Regions from separate parts of the Turicibacter sanguinis genome, predicted to be linked through region 1. Evidence: riboswitches for the same ligand, from Rfam matches in the RefSeq annotation. Region 1 holds a riboswitch; the other holds the start of a gene.
The links. Region 1 has a riboswitch for thiamine pyrophosphate ahead of thiM (hydroxyethylthiazole kinase). Riboswitches for the same ligand answer to the same signal wherever they lie in the genome.
Positions count from the first base shown of each region.

Region 2: another riboswitch for thiamine pyrophosphate. It lies ahead of thiT (energy-coupled thiamine transporter ThiT); the one in region 1 lies ahead of thiM (hydroxyethylthiazole kinase).

Region 1 covers NZ_CP053187.1:397,295-413,525, forward strand. The annotation lists gene HLK68_RS02080 (LysM peptidoglycan-binding domain-containing protein) at 1-1,099, opposite strand, end outside; gene HLK68_RS02085 (hypothetical protein) at 1,187-1,648, opposite strand; gene HLK68_RS02090 (AEC family transporter) at 1,731-2,669, opposite strand; gene HLK68_RS02095 (YbhB/YbcL family Raf kinase inhibitor-like protein) at 2,692-3,192, opposite strand; gene HLK68_RS02100 (helix-turn-helix domain-containing protein) at 3,345-4,337, opposite strand; gene thiD (bifunctional hydroxymethylpyrimidine kinase/phosphomethylpyrimidine kinase) at 4,935-5,708, opposite strand; gene thiE (thiamine phosphate synthase) at 5,705-6,334, opposite strand; gene thiM (hydroxyethylthiazole kinase) at 6,321-7,133, opposite strand; TPP riboswitch at 7,201-7,311, opposite strand; gene HLK68_RS02120 (hypothetical protein) at 7,309-8,271, opposite strand; gene HLK68_RS02125 (dUTP diphosphatase) at 8,691-9,176, opposite strand; gene nrdG (anaerobic ribonucleoside-triphosphate reductase activating protein) at 9,189-9,692, opposite strand; gene HLK68_RS02135 (PTS sugar transporter subunit IIA) at 9,810-10,256, opposite strand; gene HLK68_RS02140 (PTS fructose transporter subunit IIC) at 10,275-11,657, opposite strand; gene HLK68_RS02145 (1-phosphofructokinase family hexose kinase) at 11,918-12,844, opposite strand; gene HLK68_RS02150 (MurR/RpiR family transcriptional regulator) at 13,265-14,038, opposite strand; gene HLK68_RS02155 (hypothetical protein) at 14,149-14,553, shown strand; gene HLK68_RS02160 (HNH endonuclease) at 14,643-15,269, shown strand; gene nrdD (anaerobic ribonucleoside-triphosphate reductase) at 15,709-16,231, opposite strand, start outside.
Region 2 covers NZ_CP053187.1:1,189,127-1,205,357, forward strand. The annotation lists gene HLK68_RS05815 (ribonuclease J) at 1-1,373, opposite strand, end outside; gene HLK68_RS05820 (SdpI family protein) at 1,607-1,786, shown strand; gene HLK68_RS05825 (hypothetical protein) at 1,805-1,948, shown strand; gene HLK68_RS05830 (GntR family transcriptional regulator) at 2,117-2,845, opposite strand; gene HLK68_RS05835 (TrkH family potassium uptake protein) at 3,160-4,524, opposite strand; gene HLK68_RS05840 (B12-binding domain-containing radical SAM protein) at 4,645-6,363, opposite strand; gene HLK68_RS05845 (ABC transporter ATP-binding protein) at 6,562-7,263, shown strand; gene HLK68_RS05850 (ABC transporter permease) at 7,263-9,641, shown strand; gene pyrR (bifunctional pyr operon transcriptional regulator/uracil phosphoribosyltransferase PyrR) at 9,768-10,301, shown strand; gene HLK68_RS05860 (IS30 family transposase) at 11,054-11,998, shown strand; gene mutY (A/G-specific adenine glycosylase) at 12,303-13,391, shown strand; TPP riboswitch at 13,448-13,548, shown strand; gene thiT (energy-coupled thiamine transporter ThiT) at 13,630-14,238, shown strand; gene HLK68_RS05875 (cold-shock protein) at 14,532-14,732, shown strand; gene HLK68_RS05880 (helix-turn-helix domain-containing protein) at 14,838-15,935, shown strand; gene HLK68_RS05885 (glycoside hydrolase family 13 protein) at 16,057-16,231, shown strand, end outside.

The sequences.
Region 1 (16,231 bases):
CCGCAATCGCCCACAACGTATCCCCTGCTTTCACTGTATATTCAGTCGCTTCAACTCCACTCGATTCACCTGAAATTTGTAATACTTCCCCGACATAAATCACATTAGGATTACTAATATCATTCAATTTCACTAATTCAGAAACCGTCGTACCGTATTTATTCGCAATCCCCCACAACGTATCCCCTGCTTTCACTGTATATTCAGTCGCTTCAACTCCACTCGATTCACCTGGCATTTGTAATACTTCTCCGACATAAATCACATTAGGATTACTAATATCATTCAACTTTACCAATTCAGAAACCGTCGTACCGTATTTATTCGCAATCGCCCACAACGTATCCCCTGCTTTCACCACATAATCAACCGTCGTCTGTGGTTGAGACGGAATCTCAGGTTTTGAAACCTCAACTGAAGATAAGAAAATACCATCCGTAAAATAATCTAAATCAACTGAATTCGTTTCAATCCCATTAACTTCTCCTGCATCACTATATTGAAAACCAACCCAGTTGGACCATTTTCCATTATCCTGTGGCTCAGATCCCCCGTAATCTGCTACCCATAGTGGATAGCTGGCTATCTCATCATTCCAAATGTTAATCGCATTATAACTATCACTATATACGACGACCTCTTTCCCACTCAAAGCTTCAACCTCTTGAATAAACGCTAATCCAACCTCATTAATCTCCTCATTATTCAACAATCCAAACGACTCAAAATCCATCGCTAACCGGCAATCATATGAATAATCTTCAACAAGTGACACAAAAAAAGACGCCTGATTCTTTGCTTCCTCCACACTCATCGCTGTCACATAATGATAAAAACCAACTTTTAACCCTGCTTCATTCGCCTTCTTGGCATTTGCCTCAAACTGCTGATCCACATAATCAAAACCCTCACTACTTCGAATATACACCACCTCAACCCCAGATTCCTTAACTGCCTCAAAATCAATATCACCTTGCCACTCACTCACATCAATTCCATTATATTTCAAATCACTAGACGGAGACAAAGCTAATGCCTTTATATCAGAGCCTAAGATAACACTCACCATCACCACAATAGATACCATCCACTTTTTCAACTAAAAACACTCCTTTCAATGATTAAATAGATACTATAACTTATGACAACAACAAAAAAACGGTCCTGCTTACGCAGAACCGCTATCTTAAATAACGCATTTAAATGTTTGTTGAGTGACCGCTAACTGTTCTCTTGCCAAGAAATTAACCATCTTCACATCATTTATTAACTCATGTAATTGAATATATGATAAGAAATATTTTTTTCCCCAAGCGCGCACTGCCGTAAACAACTCGTGACCATAATAATTTAAATCAAGCTCAGGCACAATATAAAAGGACATCAAATCCAAATACTTATACTTCACGCTTCCGGGAACCGAATACGTCTCCTTAATTTCAACTAAAGCCATTCCCTTAATCTCGTTATCAACCTCTAATAAAATATAATCTCGATAACGAGTTTTAATATTTTCCTCAATCCATTCCTCATCCATACTTTTTCCTTGATAATTCGTTGGTTGTAAACTGTGACGATGACGATTTAAGGCAAAATGCAGATTATGTAAAGTTTCTACATCTTCAAGCGTTGCCATTCTAATATTCATATTTCATTCCTCCTACTTCATTCAAGGTATTACTAACCTATGAACGATAAGTAATCAAATATGAACGAATCGACAAAAGCTCTTAAATAAACTGTCCCTCTTTCAAAATAAAAATCCAAATAAACATCGTGAGGACCGAAAACATCGAGCCAAACACAACAAGTTGTCCTGCCAAATCTGCATCGCCATCCATTTGCTTCGCCATACTAAACGACGAAACCGCCGGAGGAGATCCAAAAATCGCAAGTAAGATTGCTAAACTCGTCCCTTTAAGATCAAACATAATCGCCAGGGGTAAAAAGATAACAGGTGCTAACACCAATTTTCCAAGTAATCCAATGCACAAGTTTCTTAAATTGCCTCGAACGCTCGAAAACGTAAATGATGCTCCTAAAATAACGAGTGCCAATGGCGTTGTCACCTTTGATAAATCGCTAATTGTTTTCTCAATAGCCGATGTTAACTTAATGCCTATAGCCAAAAATAACAGACCGAGTAGCGACCCGATAATTAATGGATTCGTGACAATTCCTCTTAGAATTTTCCTCACATGGATGCGACTTCCACGAAATGTTTCGAGGGTGATGACCGCTAAAATATTAAATAACGGCACAATAACTGCAACTAATAAAGCAGCTGCTCCTGTCGATTCAGCCCCACATAAAGAGGTAGCAATTGGAATCCCAAAAATCACAAAATTACTTCGAAAAATAGCCTGAATCAAAACACCACGCTTAGGATTTTCTTTCTCAATTAAACAAATAATGCCCCAAGTGATTAAGAAAATAAGTATCACACTGAAAATCGCAAACAACATGAGTTTTAAATTAAAAACTCCTGCGATGTCTGTTTGATACACATTAATAAATAATAACAATGGTAAAAATACTTTGAAAACTACCGTATTCATTCCATTAATCGTATGTGTGTCCCAAATCTTTAAAACCTTTAATACATATCCTAGTACAATCATTAAAAACAGTGGTAGCACTACGTTTAATGATAAAATTAAATTCTCCATACGTCTCCCCTACAAACTCCCTTTAGTTTGAGTACTCTCCTTTTAATGTGAAGCAATCTAAAATATGACCGTCCATCGCACGATAAAGCTCGTTCATATAAAATCCTGGTTTCAAATCAAGTAATGTATCTAATGCATAAACATGTGTCTCATAAAGATGAGGGGCATTGGGTGGAGCCATTCCTCCATAGTAACTAGAGGCTTCAATACTTTGATTATCTCCTTGAATGCTAATCCAACTATTGACACCTTGAATAAAATCAGTAGCTGTTTGAGATTCACCTGCTAATAACTCATCGCGCGTTAAGTTAGCGACTAACCAATGAATCCATGAAAAACCACAAACTGGAACTGCGTCTTTATCTTCCATCACAATGGCAAAAGACTTCGTACCTTGTGGTGCATCTTCAATTTTTAACGGTAACGAATATAAAGGCATCTCATTCTCATTAAATTGAGTCCCTTTTGCTCCATACTCATCGGCAATGATTCCATCAATAATACCTGTACTTGTCACTTTCATTTAATCATCTCCTTTTAAATACATTATAACGTTTTCCACATCAAAAAAATAGGGAGATTCCCAATCATTGTATTAGGATTCTCTCTATTTTTATCTGAACACCCACTTTTTATGCGATTAAACTAAAGGACGAACATAACGCTCGTCCTTTTTTATCTTAAAGTTGTTTGATACCCCGTATAAATCATGCCCACTAACAAAATAAGACAGGCTAAAATAATTAAATATGTCATCCGATCCGGGCGATATGCACGCTGTTCTTTGACTGCCTTTTTCACACGATTTTGTTCTAAAAATAGGCCTACCATATTTAAAAAGATATACGGTAAAATAAACAAAACTAATTGACCTGCTTCTACTGTATTGTTACTAATATTGAAAGCTAATTGAGTCACGATTGTTGCAATCACCATAATCATAATCGAACTGACAAATACAAGGACAATCCACATCCCAACTCGTGCTTCTTCTTGTTCAGATGGCTCTACGAATATCTCTTGACGATATTTAACATTAATCAATAAAATTCCACCGATAAATTGAATCATAAAGACAACGATTAACAACATAAAAAGCCAAGAAATCTCTAACTGCATCAAACTTAGGATGATATAAATCAAACTGTAACTAAGCGTCGTAAAGAGACAATAAAACTCAGTGATATACGCCATTTTTTTTAAACTTGAATCATGATAATGAACTCGTTTATCGTATCCGGCCACTAAGGTATAATCACCTGTTTTAATGCCATGTGTAAACACAAAATAAATGCTAGTTGCCATCATTAAAAAAGTTAACAAGATGATGAGAATACCAGAAACTTCATACCTTGGACTAAGTACAACAAAGACGAAATAACCAATCAAAGAAAACAGCTGTGTTAAGTACATCCACTTCATAGGCTTTAAATTTAACTCAACGGGTTCTTCTTTAATATCTGACTTTATGCCCATTAATCCATCTAAATCTGTTTCAAAGATAGCCGCTAACTTCATCAACATCTCAAGATCAGGCTGCGTCATACCTCGCTCCCAATTTGAAATGGCCTGCCTCGTCACACATAGTTGGTTTGCCAACTCTTCTTGAGACATTCCCCTACGTTTTCTTAATGTTGCAATCTGAGTTCCTAACTGATGATGCTCCATTTCTCCATCTCCTCTTTGTCTCTATCTGATGATATCTTACTAAATTCTACATCAGTATGCTACTTTTTATGCGCTGCAGTCACGCAATAATCTGTTGCCTCTCTCCTTTGTGCATTTAATAAAGTGTCAGGCTTTAAAAGTGGATGATCCCACTAAGCCCACCCCATCAAATGAAGATGGCTAATATAACAATCTTCGATTGTTCTTCTTAGCATGGGGGCTGCACCCCTTTTCCTAGGAAATATTTTGAGATATTTTGTTGGTGTGATGTTGAAAAACAGTGGATGAAAAAGAGAAATTGTCATAGTTAGATAAAATATGTTAGTTAGTTATGAGTTTTGATTTAATGTGTCTTTTTGACTGTTTTTATTGTAGATAAAAATAAAAGACAAATCGATGTGATTTGCCTTTTTAAAAGAAATGAGACCCTATATTTAGAATCAAATAAAATAAACTATATGCACTAATTAAACCAATCAAAAGCCTTCGTGATAATCCACTATCCATCCGAATCAACCCCTCATCATTTCATTATACGGATAAATTAAACGGAATATGTCAAAATTATAGATTAACTTAATAAAATGACGTTATTTTTTAAACAAGATGATTTAAAGGTCCACGACCATGCCCTAAATCAAGATTAGCCTTTAACGCTTTAGTAATATACAACTTCGCATTTTTTACACTCGTTTGAACATCATAGCCTAATGCTAAATTACTCGTAATCGCAGAAGAAAGTGTACATCCCGTTCCATGTGTATTAGGATTTTCAATCTGCTCTCCTAAAAACCATGTCACTTCTCCATCAACGTACAATAAATCATCTGCACAATCATCCAAATGACCACCTTTAATTAAGATATGTCCTTTATAAAAGGATGCAATCTTTTTAGCGGCTAAAACCATTTCTTCTTTTGACTGAATGTTAAATCCACATAAACACTCAGCTTCTTGTAAATTTGGCGTAATCATTGTAGCCAGTGGCATCAATTTTTTAATTAAGACGCTCATTGCTTCTTCATTTAATAAGCGACTTCCACTCGTAGAAACCATCACAGGATCAAGAACAATAGAAACAGCTGGATACTCCATTAACTTTTCGACAATTGCTTCAATAATAACTGAAGATGAAACCATTCCAATCTTTACACTATCCGGTACAATATCCGTAAAAATAGCATCCAATTGAGCACGTACCATCTCAGGGCTCACTTCTTCAACCATTGTAACTCCTAATGTATTTTGCGCTGTTAATGCCGTAATCGCACTCATTCCATAAACACCGTGTGCGCAAAACGTCTTTAAATCCGCTTGAATTCCAGCACCTCCACTACAATCTGATCCCGCAATACTTAACACTTTTTTCATAATACCCAATCCCTTTTTAAGTTTTTTGCAGCTTGCGTTATATCATCTGACGCTAAAATAGCTGATACGACTGCGACTCCACAAATTCCGCTACCAGTTAACTCGTCCACATTATCTTCATCAATTCCCCCAATCGCAACGACTGGAAGATTCACAGCCTCGCAAATTTCTTTTAATACCTGTAGGGGAACATGTTTCGCATCCTTTTTGGTGTCAGTAGAAAATACAGCACCAACACCTAAGTAATCCGCACCTTGTCTTTTGGCAATTTGAGCTTGTTCAACAGTTTGAACTGATACTCCAAGTATTTTTTCTTCACCTACTAACTTTCTAACTTCATCCGCAGGTAAATCATCTTGGCCAATATGGATTCCATCTGCATCAGACTGAATCGCCACCCAAACGTTATCGTTAATCATAAAAGGAACTTTATACGTTGTAGTCAATTCCTTTAACTCTAAAGCTTTTAATAAAAACTCTTCATCGCTTAAATTCTTTTCTCTTAATTGAACCATGGTCACACCACCTTTAAGTCCTGCTTCAACTTGTTCAACTAATGATTGATCTTTAGTCCAATGTCGGTCAGTCACTAAATATAGACTTAAATCTTGCTTATTTAGTTTCAATCTTCATTCCTCCTTCAAGAATGGTTTCATTTAATGTGCTCATTGCATCAATTAAATGCATTTTAAAACTTGAAGTTCCTTCACATTTGGTTGCTGCGATTTCTCCACATAATCCCATTGCACAAATTGCAGTAACTGTTGCCTCTATTACCTGATTTGGATTAGCTCCACAATATGCTCCAATCACCGCAGTTAACATACAGCCTGCCCCTGTAATTTTAGACATTAACGGATGCCCATTTCGAATCATAAAAACTTGGTTTATATCTACTACTAAATCAATAACACCACTGATGGCAATCACAGCACCTGTTTTTTCACTTAATGTTCTCGCCATTTCGATTACTGAATCTATGTTTTTATCAGTGACTAAATCGGCTGCACTAGCATCTACCCCAAGTGTCTGACCTGTTCCAGCCGCTAACGTCTTAATCTCAGAAATATTCCCACGAATAACTGAGAACTTCACCTCTTTAATCAATCGTTCGACTGTTTCAGTCCGAAGTGTCGATGCTCCAGCCCCAACTGGATCTAAAATAACCGGATGATTTAATTGATTTGCTTTTTTACCAGCCGTAATCATTGCCTCAATTGTACGCGAATTTAAAGTTCCAATATTAATGACAAGACTTTGACAGATCGTCGTAATCTCTTCAACTTCAGTCATTTCATCTGCCATGATTGGAGATCCACCACAAGCTAAAATAATATTGGCACAGTCATTAACGGTCACATAATTCGTGATATTGTGTACAAGTGGTGTTTGGTTTTGAACATTCTTTACGATTTTTTTTAACATTAAAATTCCCCCCATCATCAAAAAAGGGATGGACCATAGGCCCATCCCTTACATCAAAACGATATACGTTAAAATTCCAGTACATTCCCTACGTTGGCATTATCCAAATCAGGTTATAGGTCGACGCTCCATTTCGCATCCTCTCAGCCGGCTTGGGCCAGCTCCCTTTCCATATTTAATTATACTTAACTTTATCATACGACTTAAACTCCGTCAACAACATAACTCTAAAAATCAAAATGAGCATCAGGTTCAGTCCAATGGTGACTAAAACGAACATACTATCCTTTGGCTCCGACGAATAAAATACAAGATATAAAAGAGGGAGTTGCAACACATATAAAGGAAGTGAAAGTTGCTTCACTAACTTAAATACCTTTGATTTGAATTGAACCTTCATCAACACGACCATAATGCCTAGTACACTAGCAATCGGTAATAAAAAGTTCCAACTAATAGAAAGCAACAATAAAATCCCACAAATTAAACTCAGATTTAATAAATGCTTTCTTAATATCATAAATACAACTTTTTGATAACGTGCAACCCACATCCCAACCATAACAAAGATCCCTGGCCACCCAGCTAACAAACCAAATAGACTCAAAATTTTTATATTTTGTGTGAATCCCATTAATAAATAAAACACAAACAACGTCACAATCAAAGACGCCTGACTTCCATCTAAAAACTGTCCCATTATCGTATGCTGTAAGATTTTAAACAACGAAACTTCCTCACCAAGATAAACCTGAACCAATCCCATTAAAACGTTACCTGATACAAACATCAAAAACAAGCGTATTGCCCTTTGAAATATTCTCTTTTTAATCAATCGATTTGCTTGAATTGAAAAATTCCTAAATTCTACCCCCACCAAAAACAAATAAACAGCTAAAGCGCCAGTTCCTAGGGTTTGAAGAAACTGAAGTATTAAATCAGGATGGCTCACTCGTTCAATCACTTGGTGAAACAAAATTAAAATCAGACAGACGCCTTGAATACATTCAATATTCGATTTATTTAAAAATGCATAGCTTCCGCGGCCATAAAAATATGATTTATATGCCAAAAGCACTGGCATCAAAAATGCTACAAACATAACTAAAATCGTTGAGCTACTTATATTTAGAACCATAATCCACCTCTTTTCTCACATTATATAACGAACAAAAATTATTGTAAAAACAATCTATCCGACAAAAATTATTCAAAACAAAAACCATGTCGAGCGACATGGTTTTATTTTAATGTTGATAATATTAGTTATCCTTTAGGGTTATGCCTTGGTTTAGCGTCACTCTCAGCCTTTTATTTAATCCAGCTTCGAGCGACAATCTTTCTATAAAGTCTCCTAATGCTACTAAACTCATAAACCGAGTTTTGAGCATTAGCTACGACTTTTACGCAAGATTACCCGTCACTCTCAGCTTTTTATTTAATCCAGCTTCGAGCGACAATCTTTCTATAAAGTCTCCTAATGCTACTAAACTCATAAACCGAGTTTTGAGCATTAGCTACGACTTTTACGCAAGATTACCCGTCACTCTCAGCCTTTTATTTACCTGATGATCCGAGTGCTCCTGTTCCGCGTTCTGATTCGATTTTTAATAAGTCTTCGTAGCTGATTTCTTCAATCGCCATTTTCGGAACTTCAACCATCATACACTGTGCAATTGCTTTTTCATATGGATAAACGATGCAATCTTCAAAGTTTTGTGCGACACTTTCCTTTGCGATCACTAGACGTTTATTATTATGATTCGTCATCGGAACGAACCATTCTCCACGGTATCCAGAATCTACCACTCCGCAGCGCTGTCCGATTCCTTTTGTTCCTGTTGAGCCGCGTTCTTTTAAAATTGCCACATAATCTGTTGAGAATGCTGATGCTAATCCTGTTGGGACTAACTTCGTTTCATGCGGTTCAAACGTGATAAAATCTTCTTCAAAGCACGCATACACATCAAACGCACCGTCTTCTAGGCGTTTTGATGGAATGATTGCGGATGGTTTTACCTTCGCAAAATTAATTTTTAACATGTAAATTCACTCCTAAAAATCTTCTAGCAAGCACACTTGCCCCTTTTCCAATGACTGTGCAACATTAATAATGCGTTGGTTGCTACTACCACGGAACCTAAGTTTTAAATTTTTCAACTCTTGAATAAATGGACCATCGACTAAAACATCGCAATACATAAGGATTGCCTTTGTTTTAGGATGTGCCATAATTTCCTCAAATGTATATCCTGAATAAATCCAAATATTTTGATTTGTTTCAGATTTTATACGTTGAATTAAATGCAACAAATCATTATCGCGCACCTGATCCATCGGCTCTCCGCCTAAAATCGTCACACCCGCTACATTTGGATTTTTTAAATGCTTAATAAAATCATCCTCAACTTCTTTCGTCCAAGCATGACCATACTTAAAATGTTGATAATCTCTATTAAAACATCCCGGACAACCATGAGTACACCCTGATACAAATAAACTCGAACGAATCCCTACACCGTTAGCTGTATCAAACTTTCGAATCTGTGCATAGTTCATTCAATTCACCACTTTTCAACAAAATTTAATCTGTTATTAGTGTATCACAATATTCATTATACTAATAATTATGTACTCTTAAAAGGGGATGCCTTCAAAAGACATCCCCTCTCATTATTATTCTTCACAAATTAACTCAAATATTTCTTCTTTTGAACTAGCATTTAATAATTTTTCTCTAAAGTCCTCGTGAATGAGTTTTCGCGAAAGAGCGGCTAGTGCCTGAAGATGTAAATCGGCTTCATGTCCTTCAATGGCTAGCATAAAGATTAAATGAACCTTTTCTCCATCAATCGCATCATAATCGATTCCCTGTTTCGATACTCCTATCCCAATGCAACACTGCTTCACATACTTTGATTTCGCATGAGGAATTCCGATTCCAAATCCAATGCCTGTATTTCCTTCAGATTCACGTTTATATAAATCTTTTTTAAATTTTTTAACGTTTTTAATATAACCATTTTGATTTAATTGTGTTGCCATCTCTTCAAATAATTCATCTTTTGTTTGAGCCTGTAAATCCAAATTAATGTTCTCTAACTTAATTAACTCTGCTAGCATCGCTTTTCTCCACCCCTATTATTTTTTTAACAATCGTTGACGATATCCTCCATAGATAATAGCTCCCACTAATGAACCAATAAAAATAGCTAATACCCATTGGAAAGCACCTGTTACGACTGGTAAAACTAAGAATCCACCATGAGGAGCTGGAACTTGTACTTTCATTAAATAAGTTAAAACAGCTGAGATAGCAGAACCAAACATTAACATTGGAATCACACGTAATGGATCTTTGGCTGCAAACGGAATGGCACCTTCTGTAATATGAGTAAATCCTAGAATATAGTTAACGAGTCCAGCTGCTCTTTCTTCTTCATCAAATGCATTTTTAAATAAGGTTGTTGCTAAAGCAATCACAAGTGGTGGTGTAATACAAGCAGCCGAAACACCCGCCATAAAGTAATAATTTCCTTGGGCTAAAAGCATGGTTCCTGTTACATAAGCCGCTTTATTAACAGGTCCTCCAAAGTCAAAAGCACACATACATCCAATTACAATTCCTAAAAGAATGGCATTACTATCTTGAAGATCTGCCAACCAACTCATAACAGCATTATTAATTGCTGCGACTGGTTCCCCTAAGAAAAGCATTAACATTCCCGTTAACAATACCCCAATAATCGGTAAAATAAAAATGGATTTTAAGCCTTCAAATTGGCGTGGAAGACCTTTTAATAAATGGATTAAACCAAGAACTAAATACCCAGCAAAAAACCCAGCCACGATTCCTCCAATGAATCCGGCACCCGTATCATTTGCAATCATCCCACCAACAAACCCAGCAATTAACCCTGGGCGCCCAGAAATTGAAGACGCAATATACGCTGTAAAGACTGGCACAATAAATCCAAACGCAACGCCCCCAATTTGTTTTAGCATCGCCGCGAACTGGTTATACGTTTCATGAGTTGGATCCGCAGAATGGATTCCCCACAAGAATGAAATAGCAATTAAAACACCACCTGCTACAACAAGTGGTAGCATATGAGAAACCCCGTTCATCAAATGTTTATAAATACTGTGTCCAACGCCTTGCTTTGCAACAGGTTCTTCTTTACTTGAATGAGTTGGTTTACTTCCACCTTTAATCGGAGCAGTTTCCGCTAAAATTTGTTCAACTAAATATTTCGCTTTATGAACTCCATCTTTTACAGATACTTCGATGACACGTTTTCCAACAAAACGATCAACTCTCGCATCCTTATCACAAGCAATAATAACGCCAACTGCTTCTTCGATATCTTGAGGTGTTAACTCATTTTCAACGCCAACTGCTCCATTTGTTTCAACCTTAATTTCTACTCCTAATTCTTTTGCTGCCTTTTTCAACGCTTCTTCCGCCATATAAGTATGCGCAATTCCCGTTGGACATCCTGTAACAGCTACAATTTTCTTCATACACGTACCCCTCCGTATTTTAGATTTATATTTTAATAGAGACTCCTTTTCACAACGATTAAACTTTGTGAGATTATCTCTAAGTAATGCCTTGACTCAGTAAAACGAATTTTTCCCCACTAGAGGAGAATAGCTAAGAGCCTTTTGGCTACTTAGCATGGGGGCCCGCCCCATTAAAGGATGATAACTAAGAGCCTTTCGGCTACTTAGCATGGGGGCCCGCCCCATTAAAGGATGATAGCTAAGAGCCTTTCGGCTACTTAGCATGGGGGCCCCACTAGTATCTGCGTAACATTTATTTCTTTCATGTAAGCTTTATATTCATTAAAATCACCTAGTCCGTAAGACTGTGCAACATTCGCTCCTACGGCCGATCCTTTTTTCAAAGCAAGCTCAACATTCGTCTTCCACTCACTCAAAAACGCCGCCAAACAGGCATCTCCTGCACACGCCGAGCTCACAAGTTTTACCGGTTTTGCTTCACAGAAATACATTTTTTCACCATTGAAAAAATACATCCCCCTCTCACCAAGCGTCAGTAAAATATTTTGAGCCCCTTCTTGGTATAAAAACGTCAAAGCTTCTTTTATATCGTTTTCCGTCTCAAGCGTTAATCCAAAAATATCTGCTAACTCTTCATCATTTGGCTTAATCAACTTAGGTCGATACTTCAGTAAATCTTTTAACTTCTTAGAACTGATATCGAGTACGACCTCAATATCTTGAGCCTGACAAAACTTTATAATCTCATCATAATAACTTTCATCAATACTTGGTGGTAAACTACCACTAATCACAAGCGTCTCGCAATCTATTGCATATCTAAGTTCCTCTAACAACTCCTGTTGGACACCCAAATTAATAAAAGGCCCCTTATTCACAAACTTATACTCTCCATCAGGCACTGTAATAAACGTATTAATTCTTGTATTTTCTTCAATCCAACACGGTCGAACTACAATCTCTCTTTTCTTTAATTCATCCACAATATAACGTCCTGTAAACCCTCCGAAGAAACCTAAAACAGTACTATCAATGCCAAAATACTTTAAAGTCAAACTGACATTAATGCCTTTTCCATTCGGTGAATATACAATATCAGATGTGCGATTCACTTTATTTAAATCCGATGTCTGCGATAAAAAATTCATATCAATAGCTGGATTCGCAGTCAATGTATAGAGCATCATTCATCCCCCTTTTTTTAAATCTTACCTTCTCTCTTACACTTTCATTGTACGCCAAACTCTCACGAAAATGTTTTCTTTATTTAGCGCTTACAAACTTAAATCTTTCTGATATAACCACGCTTTTTAGATTTTCAATATTTTCAAAAAAATAGCTACCTCTTCGAGATAGCTATTTCTTAATAATCCTTATTTCTCTAATAATTAGAGATTGTGCTTCATATCGCCCCACTAAAGGAGGATAGCTAAGAGCCTAACGGCTACTTACCGCGGGGGCACACCCCACCAAAGGAGAATAGCTAAGAGCCTAGCGGCTACTTAACGCGGGGGCACACCCCACCAAAGGAGAATAGCTAAGAGCCTAGCGGCTACTTAACGCGGGGGCCTGCCCCAACAATTGAGGATTTCTAAGAGCTCTTTTCATTCGCTACTTAGGTTGGGGTCCCCATATTCAATTAAATAATCTATGATGACTCGCGAGATGACTTGGAGTGGGATTCTTGAGGTGACCTCGAATTCTTTAATTGAAATATCGCGATGCTTCTCTCCAACAATCATGATATCTGCTAATGAATTTAGGGTACTATTTTTTTCACAACAACATCCTACTACCTTGACGCCATTTTCTTTAGCATTTTTAACAGCGTCTATAATCGATTCTGTTTCTCCCCTTAATGAAAAAACGATCACTAATTCATTATACTTAATGTTCTTAGCCAGCTTCACCATAATATTTGGGTCATTAATTAAAAAAGCATTATATCCCATTAACTTAATTTTTGCATCAAATTCCTGTGCTACTAATTCACTTAATCCACGCGCAAATAGATAAATACGTTTCGCTCGATCAATGGAATTCACAACTTCTACTATATCTCGTAACGAAATGTTTTCAATCGTTCGGCTAACTTCAATCAACGATTTTTCTAAAATTCGGTTCACGCCTTGATAAGCCATGATTTCTGTATCTTGCTTATTTTGATTTAATAACCGATATCTTAATTCAGTAAATCCATTCATCCCAATTTTTCGAATCGTACGACTCACCGTCGCAGGTGAAGTAAAGGTTAAATCTGCAATATCGACAATGGACATATTCATTAGCTTTGATTCATTGTCATTTAGAAAATCAACAATAATTTTTTCACTTGTCGTCAATTTTTCTTCTACCTCTTTTACTAGTTCAATTAACACCGAAATCGCCCCCTAGTCAAATATATGCTTAACGTTTACAAATTATAAAAGTAGGAATGATATTTAATCGTTCGAACGAATATATTGATAATAACTAGATATGAAACGAGGTGTTTATTATTAATTGGCGAAATGTAAATTCAGTTAAAGAATTGAAAACTCTTGGAAGCTTTAAAGAAGTTAAAGAATGTATTAGATTGGATACTAAACAAAAAATTACTGCCCGTGGTTGGGATGATCTTTTCAAAAAAATAAAAGAAATCACCACACCATCAGAGCAATACTTTATCTCTCCGTCAATCGAATACATTTTCTACTTAGTTGAACTAGATGGCGAAATACGAATGAACAAGCTAAATATTACAAGTAAACTATTTAAAGACAAAAAAGAAGCTAAATCATGGCGAGATAAAATCTCAAAACTGATCCATCCAGACGTATGCCCTCATGCAAAATCTAGTGAGGCTATGATGAAACTCAATGAACTTTATCAACAAATGACAGGAAGGGAGTAATTCATATTAGTAATGATCTGATTCCTTATAAAACAGGAAAGGACTTAAACTATAACGAGCCTGAACTATCAGATAAAGTCACCCCTAAAATGAAAACAGAAATCTCAAATGCTTGGAAAAATAGTGTCCTAATAGATGGAAAAGGATGGATATGGGTTAAAAAGGAAAAGCTACATAGCATTTTAAGAACAACAAAGGATAACATCAACTTTATTGTGATGAAAATGCCTGATGAATACAAACGAACTTATGATGGTAAACTTTACATCAGAGGATTTAAAGTTATGGAGCAAATTATTAAATCTGAAGAAGAAAATGGAACTGGAACTAAGGGAATTAACCTTCAAGCCTCTAAACAATATTACGAACAAATACACATGTGTGATACCGTTAAAATGTTACGGCTTGATTATGATAACCAGCTGAAAAGCGATCGCTCCAAACTTAAGAAAAAACGTCGTAGTACCTATAAAATTACGCACGACGAGCTAACTGGTGAAAAACTAAAAACAAATTATGAATTTTCTCATATTCGTAGTTATTCTATGTTTCGAGAAATTGCCAACAATATTGATAACGGTCTACTCGTTAACAAGGACATCCATCGCCAAATTACTGAGCGGGGAATTAATAACGAAGATCAACTATTAAAATTCTGTGAAGAGCACGGCTACAAAACCGACTGGTATCTTCCCTATAAAAAACTATTTCCATAAAAAAAATGGCGAGGACTTACGTCCACGCCATTTTTTTTATTAACTTTTCAAAAACGTTTGATTTCGCCTTTTTTTACTCAATCTAGCTTCCTCATGCATCCTGGCTATCAAATTCGATAAATCTCTTTGAACAAAAACGTTCAATTGGCTTTCTCTTCATTTGTACGCCAGGATAACCGCATGATTCAGCCTTTTATATTCAATCCAGCTTCCTCAAACAGAAGCCCTATAAAGTTTCTTTCCCCTAGATGACTAAAAAACAGCCATCTGTGAAAGTTCACTTTTACGGGCTTCTAAGCGTTTGATTCAGCCTTTTATATTCAATCTATCTTCATCAAACAGAAGCTCTATAAAGTTTCTTTCCCTAGATGACTAGAAAACTGTCATCTGTGAAAGTTCACTTTTACGGGCTTCTAAGCGTTTGATTCAGCCTTTTATATTAAAGATGCATAACACGACATTTAATTTCCGCTGTTTTCCCTTTATTCCAGAAATTGTCTCCCAAATAACCACAGGTACGACGAATAACATTCATCTTCGCTTGATCCTTATTATGGCAATTCGGACATTCCCATGATAAGTCATCATTTAACGTAATTTCACCTTCAAAGTGACAAACATGACAGCAGTCAGACTTCGTGTTAAATTCAGCGTATTGAATATTATGATAAATATAATTTACTAATTGTTTTAATGCTTCTAAATTGTGTTGCATATTTGGAATCTCAATGTATGAAATGCATCCACCTGTTGAAATCGGTTGGAATTGAGATTCAAATTGTAACTTACTGAACGCATCGATTTCCTCACGAACATCGACATGATAAGAATTTGTATAATATCCTTTATCAGTAATATCCTCGATTTGACCAAATTTCTGTAAATCAATTTTTGCAAAACGATAGCACAATGATTCAGCCGGAGAACCGTATAATCCAAATCCAAGACCTGTTTCAGCCTTC
Region 2 (16,231 bases), 790 kb from region 1:
TTGCGGTCTCTTAAGACGATGTTTCCGACATCTCCAACACCAATTCCATCGACAAGAATGGCTCCTGTACGTACGCGGCCATTGATTTTTGCTGAGTTATTTGTTAATTCAAGAATTTGTCCTGTTTCTAAGACTTTGATATGGTCTTTTGGAATTCCAACACTGACGGCTAAATTTTTATGGTGTACAAGGTGACGATATTCACCATGAACCGGCATAAAGAATTTTGGATGGGTAAGACGTAGGATAAGTTTTAGTTCTTCTTGGCAAGCATGTCCTGAAACATGGACTGATTCTAAGTCTTTATAGATGACTTCCGCACCTTTTTTATAGAGTTGGTTAATGACACGGCCAACGAGTTTATCGTTACCTGGAATTGGTGAAGCCGAGATGATGAATAGGTCATTAGGTTGTAATTTAAGTTGACGATGTGTAGAGAAGGCAATACGGGCAAGTGCTCCCATTGGTTCTCCTTGACTACCAGTTACGATTAAGGTCAATTCATTTTCTGGTACTGTATTAATCTGATTAATATTAATCAACATATCGTCATCTATGTGAAGATATCCTAATTCCATTGCTACTTTAGAGATGTTTTCCATACTACGTCCGCTGAAGGCTACTTTTCGATTAAATGCACGGGATGCATCGATGATTTGTTGCATGCGGTGGATATTTGAAGCGAAAGTAGCGACAATAATGCGACCTGTTGCACGATCAAATAGTTTCATGAAGGTATCGCCAATCGCCTTTTCAGACATGGTGTATCCTTTGCGTTCGACGTTTGTGCTATCTGACATTAAAAGTAGAATTCCGGCTTGTGCAAGTTCTGAAATGCGTTCTAAATCCATTGGTTGATTGTCAATTGGAGTATGATCAACTTTGAAGTCTCCAGTGTGGAACAGAATTCCTACTGGGGTATGGATTGCAAGGGAACAGGCGTCTGCTATGCTGTGAGTTGTTCGAATAAATTCAATGGATAAATGATTAAATGCAATAACATCACGAGGATTGACGACGTGAAGTTTAGTTGTTTGTAGTAATCCATGTTCTCTTATTTTATTTTCCACCAAACCTAAGGTAAGTTTCGTCCCGTAAATTGGCATGTTAAGTTGTTTTAGAATGAATGGGATAGCTCCGATATGATCTTCATGACCATGAGTTATGAAGAGCCCTTTAACTTTGTCTTCGTTTTCGAGTAGATAATTAATTTCTGGAATGATTAAGTCTACTCCGTACATATCTTCATCGGGGAAGGCAATCCCACAGTCAATTACAATAATTTCATCATCGTATTCAATAGCAGTCATGTTTTTACCGATTTCACCTAAGCCACCGAGTGGAATAACCTTTAATTTTATATTTTCCTCCAAGTTTGGTCACCTTCTTTTTACATAGTTAAACTTAGTATGAATCTAAAAAAGAAAGCTATACGATTAGGTTTTTGTAGGAAAATTATGGTATAATCTGCGAAGGTGAATCCGACATTATTATGATTCTAATTTGTGTGTTAAGCTTGTTTTAAAAGAGTTAGGACTATGTTAAATGTAGGTTAATCTTATGTAATAGAGTGTACGTAATTAGATTCTAAAGAAGGAGCGAGGATATGGAAGTTTTCTTTTGGGTTACTGATTTGTTAATTCCAGTGATGATGATTGTTGTAGGATATTTCTTTAAAAAGCATCCACCAACTACTATTAATTCGGTTTATGGGTATCGTACTAAGCGTTCTATGGCATCTAAGGAGGTTTGGGTATTTGCTCAGCGTTATTTTGGTGGATTATGACTTAAGGTAGGATTAGGATTGTTATTTATCATTATTTTAGATAAGCTGTTAATTCCGATTGCAGCAGAGAATTTGTCATTGATTAATGCCATCATTAATTTGATAGGATTAATAGTTCCAATTTATTTTGTTGAGAGAAAATTAAAAGATGATATTAATTAAACTAAAAAAAAGAGAGTTTGTTATGAACTCTCTTTTGCTTTTCTTTATTGTCTAGCAACAGTCGCAACACACTGGTAAAATTCAAAGACACTGCTCAATCTGATGATTGATTCGTGCCTTTTTCATTTTCAGCGTGTGAAAAACGCGCCTTATTGCTTTTCTTTATTATCAAACTGTTAATTCTACTACGTATTTATATTTATCTGATCGGTAGTATGTTGTAGTATATTCTACATTACGGTTGTATTGGTCTTGACTGATACGTGTACGTTTTAAGACAGCTGCATTAAGTGGTATTTCAAGTTCTCTACTGATTTCCTCATCTGCAAGCATGGCTTCGATGTATTCTTCTGCATGAGAAATTTGGATGTTTTGAGTTGATAGTAATTGGTATAATGATCCGTAAAGTTCAGCGTCAAATGGTAGATCTAAAAATCCTGGAACGTATGAGATACTGTACATGATGATATCGTTGTTAACCATACGAATACGACTTAAACGTAATACTTTATCTGTTGGTTCAATGTTGAAGGCTGCGACAACGGCAGGGTCTGGAGTAACTAATGAAATGTTGATTTGTTTATTTTTTAAGATGTATCCTTGTTCTTGCATTTTTTGTGTAAAACTTTTAACTGTTGATAATTTGTCCGCGATTGCATTTGATAAAACGACTGTACCTTTTCCGCGTCCGCGCTCTTTTCTTAATAATCCTTCGTTTACTAATTCATTAACGGCCTGGCGAATAGTCATACGACTAACTCCAAATATTTCTTCTAGTTCATTTTCCGATGGAATAGTACTTCCGACTGCATATTCGTTGTTGATAATCTTATGTTTTAGAATATCTTTTATTTGTAAATATAAAGGTTTAGAATCTTTTGAGCGATCAAGAACCATTATATGAAACGCCTCCTCCTGTTTTTAAAAACGTTATCATGTTTAATAATATCATAATGTTTTTAAGCCGTATTTTCAATAGCTTAGATGATTAAAGTTAAAAGATATGGATGTTTTTTCCTGTTAATAGATTACTAATAGTTTAATAATAAACTATAATCGTTAAAACATCTTACAAAATGCACTGTAACTATACTCCTGTTATTATTACTTTTATTCGAAAATAAAAAGATAGAAACTTATTTAAAATAAGTATCTATCTTTAATTTAACATATGAAAACAATTTCATTGTACAAAAATGTACAAATTTGTTTTATCCAATTATAATATCAACTTTTGGGTATCTAACTTTAGCAGGATGCACATTTGCTCTGAAAATCATTAAGAACGCAATAATTCCGATACGACCGATGAACATTGTGGCAATAAGCACGAGTTTTGCAAATGATGTTAGACTACCCGTGATCCCCATTGAAAGACCAGTTGTTCCGAATGCCGAGCAAACTTCGAAGAAAATTTCCATTAATGGAAACTGGTCACTCATACAAATTAAAAGAGTAGAGAGTGAAACGATAAATGTTGCTACAATGTAAATCATAAATGATTTATAAACGGTTTGAGTTTCAATTTCGCGTCCATAAATGTTGACATACTGTTTTCCACGTGCGAATGAAAGAATAGCAAGAACCATTAAGGCAAATGTTGTGGTACGAATTCCACCACCAGATGAGTTAGGCGACGATCCCACAAACATTAAACCACAGAACATAGTTAGTGTTGCAGTCGAGAAGGCGTTCATATCAACAGTTGCAAATCCTGCATTACGTGTTGTTAATGAGTTAAATGTTGCATAGAAGAATCCTTCTATTAAACCTTTGTCTGCTAAGAAGTGATTCCATTCAAATAGGTAGAATCCAACAATACCCACAACCCATAATATAATCGTTGTAACCATCGTCAATTTTGTGTAGATTGAAAATTTAAAACGCTGTTTTGTCCTACGACACTGAAAGTATTTTTTAATATCTAAAATCACTGGGAATCCCATGGCACCAAAGAACATTAAAAACATGTGAAGTGTTTGAACGAAATAATCCTTTTGAAACGGCATTAATGATGAGCCAGTTATATCGAACCCAGAGTTTGTAATAGCTGATACAGTTGTGAAGAATCCTTGAAGCATAGCTTGCCAATAGATTGGATAATAACCTGCGAAATAATAGTAGTTTCCAAGTATGAGCATAAAAACTAATTCAATGGCCAAGAAAGAGATTAAAACGGATTTAACGAGTTTAACTACACCACTTAAGTTAATCTGATTCTGGTCAGTCATAATTAAGGCTCTTTCCCGTGTTGAAATTTTATGGCCTGCTAGTAACCAAATAGCAGTTGAAATCATCATTAACCCAAGTCCCCCAATTTGTAGGTTAAGAGCAAGAATTAAAATTCCTGGTATACTAAATGTATCAACTGGTGATACGGGGGATAGCCCTGTATTACTAAGACCACTTGTTGAAATAAATAAAGCATCTAGAAATGATAATGAGACACCTTCATTTAAACTAAATGGTAACCATAATAAGAAGGCAAATCCTATGGTAAACATGAAATAGTATCCTACAATTAACCTTGTTGGCGTTGAATGGATAAAATTCCTTAATTTCTTAACAATAAACATCCTTAGGCACTCCCTTTAAAATAAACGCATTGAACTTATATATCATTCAAAATTGATTATAACACTAATGACTGTAAAATATATGCAAAATTTTAACAAAGTAAGTCAAATTCCTCATCGCTATTTCACAATATAATATTGTGTAGTTTGATTTGGTAAATAGATGACGATTAAATAGTGTAATTCTTTTGATGGTTTTAACTGATTATCTAGATAAACAGGTTCTAGAACAGCATATTTAAAGATATCAGGTAAATTAATTTTATGTGTATTTAACAATTCTTTCATTTCATCTGATGATTCTGCTAATTGATTAATGATTGCTCGGCGCTCCTCTTTTTGTAGGCGATCTTGCCACCAAATTTTCGGTTTAATTTTACTATTCGTTAAATAGTCTACTTTCATGTATGAAAGTATGGTTGGCATTTGGTTATAATCGATGCTCTCTAAGAAATCATATAGTCTTGTAAATAAATCGCTAAGTTGATAACGAATCCAAGGGTATCTTTCATTCCAATACACTCCAAATCGATACATGAAGTCAAATGGAGAAGTCTTGAAGTCGTTGTCTACTAAGAATTTCATGGTGTAATCCATACGATGAGCATTCCAATAACGCTCTAAAATTTCTTCTGCTAAGTGGATTTTCTCAACATCACTTTCAGATAGTTTATCGTTGCGTTTCATTTCGTATGGGGCGAATTCATCATAAACGTATCCAAATTCATCGGCTTGTTTACGAAGTCCTGTTCCACGTAGCATTTTTAAGAATCCAAGTTGTAATTCTTCTGGACGAAGCGCGAAGACATCATTGAATGATTGCTCGAATCGATCGTACGGTTCTTCGGGAAGTCCAGCAATTAAGTCGAGGTGAAGAATGATTTTTCCACCTTGTTTAATACGTAGGATATTTGTTGTTAATTTGTCGAAGTTTTGACGACGTTTAACGAGTTTATTTGTTAATTCATATGTTGATTGAATTCCAATTTCAAAACGGAATAATCCTTCAGGGGCATGTTCATTTAAATAATCGATTAACTCGGTTGGCATGATGTCTGCTGTAATTTCAAATTGAAATTGAGTGCCAGGGAGATGTTCTTCAATAATAAAGTCGAAGATGTTTAGAGCATATGTTTTGTTAATATTGAACGTACGATCTAAGAATTTGAACGTTTTAGCACCATGCTTCATCAGATAACGAATTTCGTTTTTTACATTTTCGATATCAAAGTAGCGTACTTTATTATCAACTGATGCTAAACAGTATTGGCATGAATAAGGACACCCGCGTGATGTTTCAATATATTGAATTCGATTTGGCAGATGAGGAATATCTTCTTCGAAGTAGAAGGGAGATAAGATTTCCTTTGGATCCAAAATTGGAGCTTCCGCTGCTTTGATTAACTCGCCTGTTACTAAGTTTTTATAAACAATTCCACGTACTGTGGTGATATCTCTTTGCCCATGCAATGCTTCCATCAGTTCACGGAAAGATAGTTCTCCTTCACCGTAGATGATGTAGTCGATAGCACATCTTGAGAACCAAACATCAAAATCATATGAAACTTCAGGTCCACCCATCAAAATTGTAAGGGTTGGATCTTTTTCTTTTAACATATTGATTAAGGTTAAAGTTTTTTCAACATTCCAAATATAAACACTGAATCCGATGATTTTTGGATTTGTTGCAAGTAAATCGTTAGCAATGTTTTCTAATGTATCTTTTAATGTGTATTCCTTTAATTTAATATCAAAGGCTGGTGCATTCGCTTTTAAATATCGAATGGCTAAGTTTGTATGAATGTATTTTGAATTTAACGTAGTTAACGTAATTGACATATGTAAGCACCTCATTTTTTATCTTTTTCATTTTAGCACAATAATGAGTAGGATACCTATAGGTTTTCATCAGGATAGAGTGGTTGTATTGCTATTATTTGAATTTTAAGACAATTAAAACTATTAAAAGTATAAAATTCCTTTTTATGCTAATACTTTTAATATGCAAGATGCTAAAACTGAGGTAGGTGAGTCATTGTGTTAATTTCTATTCGTGATGTTTCAAAAAGTTATAAAGTTGGTGAAATTCAAACTGATGCATTAAAGAATATAAATCTCAATGTAGAACAGGGAGAATTTGTCGTGATCTTAGGTCCATCAGGATCAGGGAAGTCAACACTTCTTCATGTTAGTGGAGGACTTGATGAGGTAAATCAAGGAGAAATTTTGGTGAATGGCCAACAGATTACAAATATGACCTCATCACAACTGACTTGTTTTAGACGTCAAGAGTTGGGATTTGTATTTCAACAGTATAACTTGATGCCAAATATGACTGTTCTTGAGAATGTAGAGGTTGGGGCAAGACTTAGTCAAAATCATTTAGATGTTCATGAAGTTTTAAAAGAAGTTATGCTAGAGGAGTATGTCGGACAATTTCCATATCAATTATCAGGTGGACAACAACAACGTGTAGCAATCGCACGAGCAATTGCTAAAAATCCATCTATTTTATTTTGTGATGAACCAACAGGGGCTTTAGATGAAGAAACAGGAAAAACAGTTCTTGAAGTGTTACAACGTATTAATGAAGAATTTAAAACAACGATTTTCTTAATTACGCATAATTTAGGAATTGCAGAGATTGCTGATAAAGTTGTAAGAATGCGTTCCGGAGAAATTATTGATGTAACTCAAAATCAAGATAAAAAACGAGCTAAAGAAGTGAGTTGGGTATAATGATATTTAAAAATGTATTAAGGACGATTCAGCAAAAGCCATTACAATTTTTTTCATTGATGATTCTCATTATGATGTCTTCTTTTACATATGTTTCATTAGAAACGGCAATCTCATCTGTTTCTTATTTTTTAGATGATTATGCCTCAAAAACAAATCAGGAAGATTTTTTAGTTGTTCTTTCCTCACCAACAGAACAGGCTATTCGTTCGATGATTGCACAAAAAGGAGTTAGTGTATCTGAATTAGCGAATTTAAGTAAATCTGAAATGATGAAACAGTATGAGTATAGTTTAGTTGATTATTATGAGGATAAGGTAGCGGCACTTGGTGAGCGATTTAATGCAACGATTGAAGGCCGATTTTATCGCGATGTCGTCCAAGAAACCGATGATGGAACCTATACTTATCGAGTTGTAAAACAGACTGATTCGGTAAATTCAACTTATGTTGTAGCAGGTAAAATGCCTGAAAGTAGCTCGGAGATTGCAGTATTTAAACAATATGCAGATGCTAATGATCTCGCACTCGGAGATTCAGTTAAAATGAATGATGCTGAATATCAAATTTCAGCATTTATTGCAGTACCAGATTATATTTATCCTGTTTTTAGTTATGATAATCCGCTTTATGAAGCGGATCGTGAAACCATTGCGGTTGTCACAGATGATGTCTATGATACACTTTCACAAAAACAATGGGTTTTATACAGTGGTTATTTTAATGATGATGTGGATGTTGAAGAAGAAGTAGAAAAGATGGCTGGGATTTCTGGGGTTTCTCACGTGTTAAGCAAAAATCAAAATGTCCGTATTAGCACTGTATCTGGCGAGTTAATCGGAAATAAATTACTTTCTGCTACGTTTTCATCATTACTCTTAGTCATGTGTGTGGTTGTCATCGTTTTAATTTTGAAAAAAAGAATTAATGCAGATCGTATGCAAATTGGTGTTTTAAAAGCGATGGGATATAGTCGTTTAACAATTAGCTTAAATTATTTAACGTATCCGCTAATTGCCGCTTTATTTGGAACAGTTATTGGAAGTTTATTTGGTATTGGAGTTTCAGGTTATATTTCTTCTTCGTATATGGTGCATTATGTTGTGCCAAAGATTAGCACTTATTTTACGCCCCAAATTTTACTTGGGGGCATTGTTTATCCTATATTAATGGTCGCAGTCTCAAGTTTTATCATTTTATTGTTTTTACTTAGAGAAGCTCCACTAGATTTAATGAAAGAAAGCAGTCATTTAAAATTATCTAGAACTTCAAAAATTCTAGCGAAGCTATTATCTCCGTTATCATTTGAAACTCGTTTTAAATATTCTCTAGCTTTTAGAAACATGGGGAAAATTTTATCATTATTCATCATCGTATTTGTAGCGAGTATTTTCTTAGTTTTCGCTTCTATAGTATTTAAGTCAGTTGAAAATATTGTGGATAAAGCATTTGGTTCTGTTAATTATAATTATCAAGTTAAGTATAGTAAGTTAATAAATGAACCGCTGGGCATTACAGAAAGTCCGTTTATTGAGTATAATGCAATGCCTCTTAGCATGAAAAATAGTGAAGGAGAAGTGATGTTTGATGTCACAACTTCTTTTGTTGTCTATGGTATTGATAGTTATAACATTATTAATCCGTTATATAACGCAGCGGGTGAAAATATTACAAGAAAATCTCAACAAGGTTTAATTATTAATGAATTTATCGCAAGGGCCTATTCTTTAGAAATTGGCGATGTGCTAACGTTTGAAGCAAAAAATAAACAGATTAGTTATGAGGTTGTCGATGTTGTAGACCACTATAATGGTCCGATGATGTATGTAGATATGAACTTATTAGCTGATGATTTACACTTAGTCGAAGGATATTATAATGGAAAATGGACTGGGGATAGACCAAGTACAGAAGAAAATATTTCTTATATTTTTTCAATTAACGATTTAGAGCGTAATATTGAAATTGGAATGGAAATGATTCAAGTTTCTTTAAGTATCATGCTCATTATCTCAGTCGTGCTTGGAAGTATTATTATGATTGTAATTACTAACTTTATAATTGATGAAAATCAAAAACAAATTTCTATATTAAAGGTAATGGGATATACGAAAAAAGAAGTTTCTAAAATGGTTTTAACAATTTATCTACCATTTGTAATTGTTGCTTATTTAATTAGTATTCCAGTCACTCGTGGGACGATAGATTATATAATGAATCAAATTGCAGCTAGTCTTCCAATGGCGATTCCAACTGATTTTACGATGATACAGGCTATAAGTGGATTATTCATTATTTTATTTACCTACTTTATTGCAATGGGATGCTCAAAAGCTCAACTTGATCGTATTTCGTTACATGAAGTTCTTAAATATTAAGTTAAATAATTTGTTGAAATATTCAAAAACATACTATATTATGATATTCTAATGATAAAAGGCCGTTTATCACAAAGTTATGAAATGTGATGAGAGAGTTTCTAAGTAGAAGGAAGGGGTCTCTTGATGGAAAAAGTGTTATTTGATCATGATACGATTACGCGATCATTAAAACGTATCGCACATGAAATTTTAGAAAAAAACGACAATTTAAATGATGTTGTTATTATAGGAATCCGTACACGTGGAGCTTACTTAGCTCAACGATTAGTAAAGTTAATCGAAGTTTTTGAAGGGGTAGAAGTGCCACTTGGTGAATTAGATATTACAAAATATCGCGATGATATTACACGCGAAATGAAAGAAGTCATTATGAACCAAAGTTCAGTTCCAATGATGTTAAATGGAAAAACGGTTATTCTAGTTGATGATGTTTTATATACAGGACGTACTGTACGCGCCGCTTTAGAAGCTGTTTTAGAATATGGGCGCCCTAAAAATATTCAACTCGCAACATTAATCGATCGAGGACATCGCGAACTTCCAATTCGTGCAGATTATGTAGGTAAAAACATCCCGACTTCTCATAAAGAAGTAGTTAAACTATATCTAACAGAACTTGACGACAAAGATGCCGTAATCCTATCAAAAGGCGAGTAATATAAAAAGCTGAGACAACTGTTTTGATACTTGGAAAAATGCAAGGAAGAGATGAAAAGGATTGTTTGAAATCCGGTCAGCACTTCCGATTTTTCTCAAGTATCAGGTTGTCGAAGCTAGATTGTATAAAAAGCTGAAAAGACCGCTTAAATGCGACTAAAAGTGCTTAGCCACCGCGTGTTTTAAAAACACAAGAGTGGATAAAACTTTATAGAGCATTTGGTCTTTGAGGCTAGATTAATAAAATCCCCCTGCATCAAATGTTTCTACCTTTCCTGTTAGTTAAGGAGAAACATTAATGCGCAGGATAATATGGATTAAAACTTCGCATAGCTCAGTTAGAGCTATCTAAAAATTTTCACGAAAAAACATAAAAAAGGTCTAAATACGAAGAATTATACATATTATGTAGAGAAGTGAGATGTGGCGTCACTTTCCCTTAAAGAGATTTTCTCTACTAGGGGGAATGAGTCATTTTCTTACCTCGATATCTCTCTTTTTGTATCATACAGTCCCTTTTGTTTTTTCAAGATTTTTAATGAAAGTTGTTAGTTGTTCAATTAGTCATTCTTTTTTGTTTCTGATTGATGGCTAACAAATAAAAAACACGCAAGTCGCTGGTCACGATTTGTGTGTTTTTTTTTAATGACAGATTGTAATATTAAGTGCGACACATAAAAAAAAGCTCATAAATAGAATCTTTGTTATAGAATGAAGTTACCACACCCAATTCTTAACAAGGAGATCTATTTATGAGTTATAAACATCTTAACACATTTGAGCGCACACGTATAGAAGTTCTTTCAAAAATGGGCTATTCAACGAGACAAATCGCTCAACAACTAAATCGTCATCATTCAACGATTGCTCGTGAACTGAAACGAAATACTCAAAAGACGTATCAGGCTGAGTTAGCAGAAGAATTAGCTGGACAACGTCGATTAAGTTGTCGTTGTCCAGAGAAGAAATCTGAACAAGTCATTCAGACCATCCAACATTATTTAAAGTTAACCTGGTCGCCTGAACAAATTTCTAATACCGTTTTAAAGGGTGTTCTTTCATTTAAAACCATTTATCGTTGGATTTATGATGAAACCATTTTGTTAGGAGATTTAAGTTGTTTAAGACAAAAAGGAAAGCGACGAAAACCACGAGAAACACGCGGACGATTTAACATTGGAACGTCGATTCATCAACGTCCCAAAGAAGTAAAAAGACGTGAAACGTTTGGGCACTGGGAATTAGATACGGTTGTTTCAAGTCGTGGAAAGAGTAAAGGTTGCTTGGCGACCTTTGTTGAACGTCAAACACGTTTTTATGTGGCCATTAAAATAGAAAATCGCTCAGCAACAGAAATGTACCGAGCGATTAGTGAGTTATATAAACTCTTTCCTAAAGACACCTTTAAAACTTATACGGTTGATCGAGGAAAAGAGTTTGCTTGTTATTCCAAAGTAGAAGCTGATTTAAAGGTTCCTGTTTACTTCGCAGATGCCTATTCGTCTTGGCAAAGAGGAAGTAATGAAAATGCCAATGGTCTTCTTCGAGAGTTTTTCCCGAAGAAGACAGATTTAGCACGAGTCAGTGACGAAGAGATTAATGAGGCACTCTGCCTCATTAATCATCGACCACGAAAATGTTTAGGGTGGAAAACTTCATTCGAGCTATTTCATGAGAAACTGTCGCATTTGTATTGACAATTCGTCTAATGCTTAAATTTATAGTATTAATTATGGAATTTTGCAAGATAAAATCATTTGTTGTCAGTATTTGTGAGTAATTAAGACTAGCATTTTGTGTTGAAAATAGATATAATCTTTATTAAAGGTAATTGTAGTTGGGGTAAAAATGCTACAATTTATCATTTAATTCCTACAAAATTTAAAAAGCACCGGTTTCCTGCCAGGTGCTTTTTCTTTGTTTAAAATGCGAATTTTGTAGTATATTGTGTTTAAATTCAGAGTGTATCTGATAGACTAATATTATAAGTAGGTGATTAAGATGACTCAAAATTATATAGAGCATTTAAATATAGAACAATTTCAAAAGGATTTAATTGATTGGTATTATATTGTGAAGCGTGATTTGCCTTGGCGTATTAATCGTGATCCGTATCGTATTTTAGTTTCAGAGATTATGCTACAACAAACTCAGGTTGTTACAGTGATTCCGTATTATGAACGTTTTATGAAGCTTTTTCCAACCACAAAGGAGTTGGCAGAGGCGGATGAGCAAACATTGTTAAAGGCATGGGAAGGATTGGGGTATTATTCTCGTGCTCGTAATTTACAAGAGAGCGCAAAGATGATTGAAGCGATGGGTGGGTTTCCAACGACTCATGAAGAAATTTTAAAGTTAAAAGGCGTTGGTCCTTATACAGCGGGGGCTGTTAGTAGTATTGCTTTTGGTATCCCGGCTCCTGCGGTTGATGGGAATGTTTTTCGAGTAATGAGTCGAGTTTGTTGTATTTTTGAGGATATTGCGAAACCTAAAACTCGTAAAGTTTTTGAATCTGTGGTGACTGACGTGATAAGTCATGAGGATCCAAGTGCCTTTAATCAAGGATTAATGGAGCTTGGAGCGACAATTTGTACACCTAAATCTCCTAAGTGTTTGGAATGTCCAGTTCAAAAACATTGCCAGGCTTTTAAACAAGGGATTGATGATTTATTACCTGTTAAAACTAAGGCGAATGCTCAAGTTAAAACTAAGTTAGTAGTGGCCATTGTTGAAAACCAATACGGTGAGTATTTGGTAAATAAGCGACCGGATAAAGGACTGCTAGCAAATTTTTATGAGTTTATGAGTTTTGAATATGATGGGACGCTAGAACCTGCTGAGTTCTTGTTAGAAAAGTTATCCCCAGTTTGTAAAAATGTTGAGTCCATTCAAGCGATTGGAACATTTAATCATGTTTTTTCACATCGAATTTGGGAAATGGAAAGTTATTCAGTTAAAGTAACAACGGATATTACCTTGAGTGATGAGGTGGCAGAAAATAGTGGATTGTGGATAAGTTCTACAAGTTTACATGAGTATCCACTTGTAGCTGCACATCATAAGATTTTATCAGAGTATGATAAGTTATAGTTTTGTCGAGTTGTTTTATTTGACCGAATAGGAAATATGTGTTAAGTTAAAAGTGTTAATGATACTAGGGGTGCCTTACGGCTGAGAGTGTAGCGATACATAACCCTTTGAACCTGAACTAGTTAGGACTAGCGGAGGGAAGTAGACAGAATTTTTATTAAATGCTATTTTAATAAAATTATATTCTTATACTTTTAATTAAGCCGTAAAGCCTCCTTATAACAGGGAGGATTTTTTTATGCAAAATTCAAAAACGAAAAAATTAGTGGAAATGAGTATCTTAGTTGCCTTAGCATTCGTGCTTGACTATGTAGCTAACATTTATTCAGGATGGTTCTGGCCATTTGGAGGATCAATTTCAATTTCATTAGTACCACTTGCCGTTATTGCATTTCGCTATGGGTGGGTAGCGGGATTTTTAAGTGGATTTACAATGGGATTGTTACAATTGCTAACGGGAGCTTATATCATGCACCCAATTCAAGTGTTATTTGATTATCCGTTACCATATGCAGTACTAGGATTTGCAGGATTCTTTGCAAGTAAGGTCAATGTGGTTGAAGTGGGGCAACGTAGTCTTTATATTTGGCTTGCCACAGGAATCGGTTCAATTGCAAGATTAGTGTGCCATATTATTTCAGGTGTCGTATTCTTCGCAGACTATGCACCAGAAGGAATGAATCCAGTTGTATATTCAGTTGGTTATAATACACCATTTGTTTTAGCATCATATATTTTGAGTGCTATTATCTTAGTTGTTTTATATAAACGTTACGCGAATCAATTAGTTCGTATACAAAAAGAAAAAGTAGTGACTCCTTCAAGTGAAACAGCTGCATCAGTATAAAAAATTAGAAAAAGAGCAATTTTAATCAGATTGCTCTTTTTTATGTAGATGAATAATACTATTTAATTCGGAGAATGTAAAAAATAAATTTTAAGATAATAAATTTAGGATACTGTTGACATTATGTATGAGAGGGTATATAATAAGAGTATGTTAAGTAGTTGTCTATAGCTTTTAAAAATCATGAAATTCACATGTTATTAGAGATTATATTCTACCACTCAATGTAATCTGTAATAATACGTGAATTTTTTTACTTTCATTACAGAAATAAAATTTTAGGAGGTACCAATATGAAAGGTACAGTTAAATGGTTTAACGAAGAAAAAGGATTTGGATTTATCACTGCAGAAAACGGAAGCGACGTATTCGTTCACTTCTCAGCAATTAAAGCTGACGGATTCAAACGTCTTGAAGAAGGACAAAAAGTAACATTTGAAACTGCTGAAGGACAACGCGGACTTCAAGCTCAAAATGTTGTTGTAAACTTCTAATTAAGAGATTAATAAGAATTTATGAGAGACTTCATGTTTATGAAGTCTCTTTTTTTGTTTATCATGTATACTAGAGTTAATACTATTAAAATTGAGGGATGACTGATGCGAGATTTAAATGGATTATTAGAGAAGCAGAATTTAACGTTGCTTGGTTCATTAATTAAGGTAAATCGAATTCGTCAAAATATGAGTCAGCAACATTTAGCACAGGGGATTTGTGTGCCTTCTTATTTGAGTAAGATTGAGAATGGGGAGGTTGTCCCAAGTCTTGATATTATTGAGTCTTTGTTTGATGAGCTTGATATTAGATACTATAGCGATTCAAATTTTTTAAGAGAAAGTCGAGAGTTAATTGATGAGTTTTTTGATGAACTGAATTTAAATGGTTTTGTGAAGTCTGGTGAGATTTTTGAACGATTAGTAAAGCAAGAGGATAAGTTTATTCATTCTCCTTTGATTGTTGACTATTATTTAGTCCATTTTGCGAAGTTTTGTTCAACATCTGAGCGTGATAAGTTTGATGAGGTATTGATGATGATTCAATCTATTGAGCATTTATTAACGAATCATCAACGATTTAAGTATTATTTTTATTTAGGGTTAGATCAGTTGCTTTATTATCGCGATGCGACCTTAGCACGCGATTTGTTATTAAAGTCTACTAATTATGAAACAACAGGGCATTCTCTTTTGTATTTGGCGATGGCTTATTATAAGTTGTCGAGTTACTATGAAGCATTTGAATTTGCTGAAAAGTCGTATCAAACTTATTTGGATGAGGGAAATTTAATTGGGTTGATTGGCTTTTATCATTTTAAGGCGGTACTTTGTTATAAGGTAGGGAGTACTGAGCGCGCACTTAGACAGTATGAGCGCTCTGTGACTTATATGAAGAAGTTGAATCGTTTGGAGTTTTTGAAGGAGGCACAGGAGGGTCAGACTTTTATGTTAAATCGATTGAATCAGTCGGATGAGCCTTTGGTGATTGAGGATACAATTACCTCACAAATCTTAACGCTTTGTGAAAATGGGGATAAGTCACAGCTTGATGAACTTCAAGATTTAATTACGAAATATAAGGAACAGGGAATGTCTAACTTATTGTATGATGAATGTTTATATGAATCAGTTATAAAGTTTTATGTACGAAATCGGATGTATAAAGACGCTTATTTATTAACTGGTGAGAATCATTTGTGAGAAAGTCTTACTTTTAAAAGGTCTTTAATATAAATTTTAGCCCTTCATTTCTCATTGGCAGTACGATGAATATGAGGACTCTTTTTTGTATAATGAAGAAGTAAGAAGGGGGCAGCTAAAAATGATTAAACAAGCAATTTACCACCGTGCAAAAAGTGCGTATGCTTATGCATATGACAAAGAAACGCTTCATATCCGTTTAAGAAGTGCTAAAAATGATATAAAGTTAGTCAAGTTACTTGGAAATGATCCATATGATTGGCAACCTAATGAGAAAGGTGAATATGAATGGTGCT